One region of the Bacillus nitroreducens genome, then DNA from elsewhere that is predicted to be linked to it. Evidence: riboswitches for the same ligand, from Rfam matches in the RefSeq annotation. Region 1 holds a riboswitch; the other holds the start of a gene.
What was found. A riboswitch is a leader RNA that binds a small molecule or an ion and turns the genes downstream of it on or off. The one in region 1 is predicted to bind preQ1.
Positions count from the first base shown of each region.

Region 1 (4,424 bases):
CAGCACTCTCATTAACAGTAGGCGCAAATGTACAAGCGTCAAATATTACCGTAGAAAAAGGCGATACTCTTTGGGATCTATCTCGCGAAAATAATACATCCGTAAAAAATATTAAAATGGTGAATCAACTATCTACTGATCTTATTCACCCAGGTGATATTCTAAACGTAGCAGCACCAAAACAATATACAGTGAAGCAAGCAGATACATTATGGGACATTGCAAGAGAATATCAAGTTACAGTATCACAAATTCAAGAATGGAATCAGTTACATACAGATCTTATCCATCCTGGGTTAAATCTAGTAATCTTTGAAGGAGCAAAAACCGTTGCTACTGCAAAACCTGCAAAAACAGCAAAACCAACACAAACAACTGCAGCAGTAGTAAAAGAAAAGACTAACACAGTTACAACTCCTGAAAAACAAACAAAAAGTACACCTGTAAAACCTGCAACAGTCACACCAAAGGAAATTAGTAAAACAGAAGAATCAAAGAAAGAAACAAACAAAGTTGAAGAGCCTAAGAAGGAAAATAACCAAACTACGTCAACTGAAGCAAATGCAAAAGAAATTACCGTAACTGCTACAGCTTATACGGCTACATGTGACGGTTGTTCTGGTATTACATCAACTGGAATAAACCTATTAGAAAACCCAAATGCGAAAGTCATTTCAGTTGACCCATCCGTTATCCCTCTTGGTAGCAAAGTACATGTAGAAGGTTATGGAGAGGCTATTGCTGGAGATACTGGTGGAGCCATTAAAGGAAAGAAAATTGATGTATTTATTCCAAACAAACAAGATGCGATCAATTTCGGTGTAAAAGAAGTTAAGGTAACTATCTTAGACTAGTGAAATTAAGAATTACAGATTAGAACACTGCATAGCTAATTTTGCAGTGTTTTTAATCTACTATAAAAAAGCCACAAAACGTGGCTTTCAGACTGTTAACAAACGCTCGCATCCTTCGTTGCCAACCTCACTCGTCCGCTCATGAAGGCAACTTCTATTCGCGTCTTCGTTCGGTGAGCGCATCTTGTCTGACAAGCGTTTTCAAGACAGTCTGGGAAAGTGAATCTTACTAGCGTTTCCTATAAAAAAGAGTGTAGACAAAGTCATGTTTGACTTTGTCTACACTCTTTAAAACCATGAAACGTGGCTTTATAAACTTTTATTTAATCATTTCCGCATGGTCCAAATGTTTCAATCGAACCTGGTTTAAAATAAGTGCTCCAATCATTTGAATGATTGTCTTCACGATAATTTGTCCTAATATAGCAGCTGGTACGGCTTCCCAAGGTAGAATATTCGCACCAAGTGGACTTAAACCAATGATCACGAATATAACAGAGTCCAGAAATCCCCCAACGATTCCACTATAAAATACGCGCCAAGCGATTGGTAGTCTTAATCTCGTATAAATTTCTGTGTCTGCAGATTCAGATACAACGAATGAAACGGCTGAAGCCACAACGATTAATAGTGTATCTCCTAGCATGAACGATACCAATGCGGATAAAACTAATGCAATAAAAATAAATAAATACGTTTTTGATCTCCCATATTTATTTTGTACAAGGTCCCTAAGAATAAAAGTTGCTCCAACTAACAGCGTACCCATGGGAACAATGAAAATTCCAAACTGTAAAGGAGCAAGTGCTGCAGTTACCACATTCGCGGCAACAATCGATAACAAATAAAATAGTATTCTCATCATATGATGTCTCCTCTATGTTGAGTATTTGATTTCGCTAAATAGAAATCTTCAAGTCCCTTTTTTCGTAGTTTACAAGCTGGGCATTCCCCACAGCCATCTGCCATAATACCGTTGTAACAAGTTAACGTTCTTTCGCGAACAAATTCCAATGCTCCAAGCTGATCAGCAAGCTCCCAAGTCTGTGCTTTGTTCAGCCACATTAACGGTGTTTCAATTACAAATGTATCATCCATCGATAAATTTAACGTTACATTTAATGATTTCATAAAAATGTCTCGGCAATCAGGATAACCACTAAAATCTGTCTCGCTAACTCCTGTCACGATGTACTTTGCACCTACTTGACGAGCTAACACACCTGCGAATGAAAGGAAGAGTAGATTTCGTCCAGGCACAAAAGTAGATGGTAACTCGCCATCCGTTCCCTCTTCTACCTTAATTTCTTGTCGTGTTAAGGCGTTTGGGGCAAGCTGATTCAGGAGTGACATATCGAGAATATGATGTTTGACTCCGAGCTCAGCTGCAATTTCCTTCGCACATTCGATTTCAAGATGGTGTTTTTGACCATAATTAAACGTTACCGCTTCAACCTCTTCATAACGCTTTTTTGCCCAAAAAAGACATGTTGTGCTATCCTGACCACCACTAAAGACAACGATTGCTTTTTCCCGCTTCATCATTTGACCACCTTTTACGCAAAAACAGCACTCTAAGAAAAGTGCTGTTTCCTTAGTTTTTTTAAGAGGGTAGCTAAAAACCTCTTTCTTCATTTGTAAATTTCTTATTAACGATTATCTATTTTTTCTGGGTTCAAATCATGGTTCATTAATCGATGATTTGCCATTTCTTCATATTTCGTTCCAGGCTTTCCGTAGTTACACCATGGATCAATTGAGATACCTCCACGTGGTGTAAATTTACCCCATACCTCGATGTATCTAGGGTCGAGAAGTTTAATTAAATCATTCATGATAATGTTGACACAATCTTCATGGAAATCCCCATGGTTTCTAAAGCTAAATAAATATAACTTTAATGATTTACTTTCAACAAGTTTTTTATCAGGTATATATGATATATATATTGTCGCAAAATCAGGTTGATGAGTAAGTGGACAAAGACTAGTGAACTCAGGGCAATTAAATTTCACAAAGTAATCACGATTTGAATGGAGATTATCTACTGCCTCAAGTATTTCTGGTGCATATTGAAATAAATATTGTGTATTTTGATTACCTAATAATGTCAAGTCCTTTAATCCTTCTTCGTGGCTTCGGCCAGACATAAAAAAACCTCCTTGCAAATGTTTCCCAAGCATTCTCAAGAGAGGTATCGCCAATCATTCTATAAAAAATACATATGTTAAAACAGAAAAAACCATATCCAATATGGACATGGCATTTGTCATGTTTCCATAGTTTTTTATAGAGGGTATCAGCTATGAACCTCTCCCGTATGCGACTGGGCATTCTTTATCTCAGTTCAATATATAACATTGAATCAAGAACGTCAAATGGAAAATTTTTATGGAACACAGGACAGTTTTACTGTCCCACCTTTTGATTCGTAACATTTTCATGGTCAACAGATTTTTTCTTACGATGACCAAGCCCAATATTTCCCCTAATAATACCACCTAATATGAGCACAACTCCTATCCACTGGATCCAACTCACTTGCTCTAATAAAATGAATGAAGACAAGGTAACGGCTACTGGCAGTTCGGAAGCAACTAAAATCGTCCCAAGTCCTGGTCCAATATGTGGCATCCCAATTGAAAACAACAGTGGTGGAAGAGCCACACCAAATAATCCAAGTAACAGCCCATATGGTGCCACACCCGATAGGACTGAGAAATCAAATAAAAATGTGGGTGGATATAAAGTAAAGACAACTATTAAAGAACCAGTAGACATGAGCGCACTTTTTTGTACTGGTGGGGTATCCTTCTCAATTGAACCACTTACAAAAATTGAAGTTGTAAATGAAAGAGAAGCTAGTAAGCCCCAAAGTATTCCTTCCCATGAAGGGATGGTCCCCTCTTGTGAAACAATGTTTGCAGCTAAGGCTGAACCAATTAGGAGTATAATAATGGAGACAAGCTTTTCTTTGGTAGGCCGTTTTTTATAAAAAAACCATTCAAAAAGTGTCCCAATCCAGACAAATTGAAATAAAAAGATGATAGCTAAGGAGGCTTCGAGCCTCAGCAGGGATTGATAATAAAAAATACCAGTTAAGCCAAATGGAATACCCGCTATTACAATTTTTAAGATTTGTTGAAAAGTTAATTTTTTCTTTTTCGTAAAAAGAAAGAAAATCCAAATAAGGACTGCCCCGAAAAAGAATTGCCCTCCAGTCACATGAGAAGTTGAAAAGTTAGCTGAGTAAGCCAGTTTAACAAATGTCGATAAGACTCCGTAACAACATCCACCCAAAAACACAATTAATGCATAATGCCAAGATTTCAACACCTTTCCCTCCCTTTTTACATAACAAAAAGCCACACAACTCCCAACAGGAAAATTGTGTGGCGAAAATAGAATAGTTCTAGAAAAATCCACAACTAAAAAGTTTTAGTATTCATTTCCACTTCAGTATAGAATCAGCCATGTATTTTTGTCAATAAGTATTTTTCAGAGTGGCATTCTCTATTTGTTATTAAAATAACATTCCAGTTTAAACTTTTCTACCGGTACATGCTTATT
Region 1 is NZ_CAXHYI020000003.1:1,128,349-1,132,772, reverse strand. Features, by position in the region: gene ACWPVE_RS09410 (LysM peptidoglycan-binding domain-containing protein) at 1-854, shown strand, start outside; gene ACWPVE_RS09405 (VUT family protein) at 1,174-1,716, opposite strand; gene queC (7-cyano-7-deazaguanine synthase QueC) at 1,716-2,396, opposite strand; PreQ1 riboswitch class I at 2,443-2,486, opposite strand; gene queF (preQ(1) synthase) at 2,504-3,004, opposite strand; PreQ1 riboswitch class I at 3,128-3,174, opposite strand; gene ACWPVE_RS09390 (EamA family transporter) at 3,264-4,187, opposite strand.

Region 2 (4,424 bases), on a different contig from region 1:
GAGAAATGCTTGAAGGAGTTTCGAACCTAGGCCACCATTGCGAAAGCTTGATTTCACAGCAAAATGTTCTAAAAATATAAAGTCAGGACCTTCCCAAGTGGCAAAAAAGGCAGCCAACTCACAATCTTTTTCATAAACAAAGATTTGATAATGTGGGTGGGACAACAATTTCCGTTGTATGTTATATGGCCTAAATTCATCACGTGGGAAAGAGTCTTCAAATAAATGATAAAGATCATCAAATCGTTCTTTTTGTAATATCGTGAGCATGTGACTCTCCTTGAATGGATGATAGAGGAGCTTTTCCAATCTTTTAGTGGAATTTATTTATTTTGTCTTTTATTCACTTCAATCGTTATGAACTCTGGCAAATAGTCGGGCGTACATCCTTTAGCCACCATTTGGCCTTTGTAAAGACCCGTTTTCTCTCCAATTTTAATACAACGCTCACGATGTTTTTCCTCATAAACTCCTATCCAGCCTGCTGTGAAATTCATCGCCCATTGAACTTCTGGTTCTTCCTGCGTAATAGTAGCTTCGATTACAGCTAGCAATTCTTCCGTGTTATCAGGAGGTGTTTGTCCAGTCCATCTCAATCGCGCTTGATAATACCAGAAAGCTCTCCTTTGAAGGGCCGAAGGACTATTTTTCCATGACTCCATCAATGCAATAGTCTTCTTACTTTTGGTGAGCTGATTAGCCATTAACCAATCCATTAAATTATTTCTCTCTTCCAAAGTATGAGTCAGCATATCCTTAACAAGCTTATCTAGGACATCTTGTGCAAGTAGTTTTTTGTCCATAATTAAGATGGCTAATAGTCTAGGCTTGAACTCTTCGGTAGACCAGAGTTCCATGGCAAGTTCGTGATCTTGTTTAATGTCCTTTGCGATTTTTCGTAAATCACCTAGCTTCGATTTACTATCGATCTGTGATAGAATGTTTTCTGCTTTTGATGAGCGGTCTAGCTCTGTAGCTTTGGTTTCACTCATTTTTACAACTCCTTCATTTCGATTGTTTGATGCTATGTACTTATGGGAAATATCAAGAACTCAAGTTTGTATATACTACCATTGGGCATTTATCTTACTCAATTACTATACTACATGAAATATTAAGTTTTTCCCAAACTCACTCCTGAAAAACTCTTTCCATTTCTTTTTTTAGTGCATCATCCTCCAATTCCTCGACAATACCTAATTCTTTAAGAGTAAATGTTTCGGTTGCCTCTACACCTTCGTAACTTGTACTAGTAGATGAAAAGGTAACGGACTTATCCATTCGCTCACCTCAATATGAAATTCCTTCTCTTGTACTAAACTGCTCTGCTTGTTCAATACATTCACTAAAAAAGGCATTAACCCTTCTAGGATTAATGCACTTTTTGTTGAATACCTTACTTAATAAAGATAACTTAATTTGAATGATAAGGTCTAATCAGGAAGATGAAAGGTATCGATTTTTTATTAAACACCCCGTTTATTCCCCCATAAATACGTGTGAAGCTGAGGCAATACTCGTACATCATTCAATTCTGCATGATTCATGACAACATCAACTAATCGTTCGTATTTTTCAATTAGGCGCGGTACCAACTTTTCCTGGTCTTCTGTTTCCAAGTCATCATTCCCTACTTGCAGGAACAGTTTTACATCAGGGTACCTTTTGTGTATGCGAATTGCATATTGTAAATCATCTTCTTCAAAGATAACCACCTTTAGACTGAAGTCACCCTGCTGTTCTTCCTTCAATGAATGGATGATAAAATCCAACGTTTCATAGTTTGTCGTCATTCCTGAGCTAGGTGGCTTAGGCGAAATGGTTAAATCATCTATCTTTGTAAACCATTGCTGCCATCTGCTACCCTGGGTTTCCAAGGCAACCTTCACTTGCTTTTCATGAAGCAAATCTATCAAACTATCTAATTGTGCTAACAATCCTGGATTTCCCCCAGAGATCGTAACATGATTAAAACGTTCGCCGCCCATTTCGAATAACGCATCCACGATTTCACGTGGTTCCATCATTCGTATCAATTCCTTTTCAGAACCGTCCCAGGTAAATTTCGAATCACACCACGAACAGGAATAGTCACAGCCAGCTGTTCTAACAAACATTGTTTTTTGGCCGATCACCATTCCTTCCCCTTGAATGGTTGGACCAAAAATCTCAAGTACAGGTATTTTTCTCATAATGATTTCTCCTTGGGTCGGTAAATACAATAGCTCGTAGGTGTCTCCCTTACAAATACCTGAACACAAGTTGGCTGATTCGGAAGAGAATCGAGATGTTCTTGAATGATTTCATATATCGTCCTAGCAACTACCTCTGTTGTAGGGAAATAAGTAGAATCTTGGTCGGAGAATTTGCTGTCTTCATTCATGACACGATGATCAAATCTTTTGTGAATTAAATCTTTAATCTGTTTAAAATTAACCAAAAACCCTGTGTGATCTAGCTTATCACCAGCAATGGTGATATTTGTAAAATAGGTATGTCCATGCATATTTTGACAGTTACCAGCATCTTCATGTGGAACATAATGAGCTGCAGCAAATTGAAAATCTTTATTTAACTCATATGCGTAAGGATGTTGTGTAACTGGATAAATCTGTTGCAACATGAATCATCACTCCTTCGTATGTTTTTTTGTCTTTCGGAGCTTATATCCATCAAAATAAAAAAAGACAACACTAAGTAGATGCTGTCCTAGCTCCTTAGTTTTTTATAGAGGGATGGAATTTCGAACCTCTCCTGCCAACGCAGACTTCTTTATTCACTTACATGATTACTTTACCATATCTAATACGTAGAATTAAGGAATATTTCTCAATCTCAAAAATAGAGGTCATTTGTTTTGAAATAAACGAACGATCCCATACGAAAAATTGATAACGCACCCGCTAGAAGAGTAAGGGTAAAACTTTTATCCTCTTAAATATTATAGCTTTCTTTCAAAAATGATTTGTATTACTGTTGCCTGCCCACCCGCACCCACTGTTAACGGTGCAAACGTATGCAAACGCCATCCTTCTTGTGCATGTTCTTTAATAATCGCTTCATAGTCTTCTTTCGCTTTACCAGTTAACGCACCAACCTGAATTTGAACGAACTTGTAATCATACATATGATTACCTCCTCTTAAATAAATAGTAGTTAGTTTTCTTTTCAAAAAGACATTTTTGTTTCATTCAATTTATCTACTATTTCTGATTTTTCAGGATATGAATCTCCTCTTCTAGATTTTGAATTTTCTGCTGAAGTTCCTTCTTCGGTTCAGTTATGTGTTGACCTCCTATAACAAAAAGACCAATGACTGTTACAATTCCACCTGCTAAAGCCATAACGAATAAAAAGGTGATATCAAAAATCTCAATCAACTCCTGTATTCATTGTGATATACGAATTCACAAAGACTAGGTTTCAGGTATATTTGTCTAATCTCATACATAATATGCAAATATTCTTGAGGTTTTCTTTGTACAAAATGGATTAGGGCATTTCTAGTGTCAGCTTTTCTTTCATTTTTTCAATTACAGTTCTATAGAATGTAACTTGATGAGGAACGAATTTTTCCCTTCCAACATTCTCATGAATATACACTTTATTTCCGTCATCCTTCATTTCAAATCCACTAATCTTGATCGTTTCTCTTTCACCTAACCAGAGTTCTTCAAAATGATGAAAATTGACTTTTACCATTCCTGCAACTTCGTCTTCCTGGAGAGTAAAGTCATCAAGGTAGTGTGGACTACAAAAAGACGTGTGCTATTTCCTTATCGATAAAATTTTCCCTGATAACCGTGTAGTCGACGACTCCCAAGGGGATTAAATCCTGAAAGGAAAGATCAATCCCAATTTCCTCCTCGATCTCTCTTATCCCATCTTCTACTCTTTCATTCGCCAGTAAATGCCCAGCAGCCGTTATGTCCAAGAGATTAGGATAATCCTTTTTATTTTTGCTACGAAGTTGTAAATATAGCTTATAGGTTCCCTCTTCTTCACAAATAAACCAACAGTGAAATACTTCGTGCCAATAACCGAGTCTATGTACATCTTCACGAGATGCAATACCAATGTGATTTTTATTTTCATCAAAAATTCTTAATTGCTCCGTTTCCACACGTTTTCCCCTCCAATGTATAAGTTTTAAACATATTTCTTGTGGGCCGATTCGTTAACTTCCTACCTTTTAACAAAAAATGCTTTCACCCTTCTTGGATAAAAGCACTCATACTATCATTTTACCCGTCCTATCCATTTACACGATAAATTTTGTAAACCACGCGATGTACTTGCTCCCAAGATGAACAAAAGTTGAGCAGTGCAATCTTGATGTAACCTATAACAATCCCCAAAATAAATAGGTGTGTGCGGTAAGCAGAAAAATAAGGAGTCCTATGGAAAGTACTTTGATAATTTGT
Region 2 is NZ_CAXHYI020000001.1:71,702-76,125, forward strand. Features, by position in the region: gene ACWPVE_RS00365 (GNAT family N-acetyltransferase) at 1-270, opposite strand, end outside; gene ACWPVE_RS00370 (DNA alkylation repair protein) at 324-992, opposite strand; gene ACWPVE_RS00375 (hypothetical protein) at 1,132-1,281, opposite strand; gene queE (7-carboxy-7-deazaguanine synthase QueE) at 1,467-2,195, opposite strand; gene queD (6-carboxytetrahydropterin synthase QueD) at 2,189-2,623, opposite strand; PreQ1 riboswitch class I at 2,712-2,758, opposite strand; gene ACWPVE_RS00390 (DUF4177 domain-containing protein) at 2,942-3,127, opposite strand; gene ACWPVE_RS00395 (hypothetical protein) at 3,204-3,380, opposite strand; gene ACWPVE_RS00400 (hypothetical protein) at 3,493-3,702, opposite strand; gene ACWPVE_RS00405 (NUDIX hydrolase) at 3,752-4,123, opposite strand; gene ACWPVE_RS00410 (hypothetical protein) at 4,343-4,424, opposite strand, start outside.
Region 2: another riboswitch for preQ1. It lies ahead of queD (6-carboxytetrahydropterin synthase QueD); the one in region 1 lies ahead of queC (7-cyano-7-deazaguanine synthase QueC).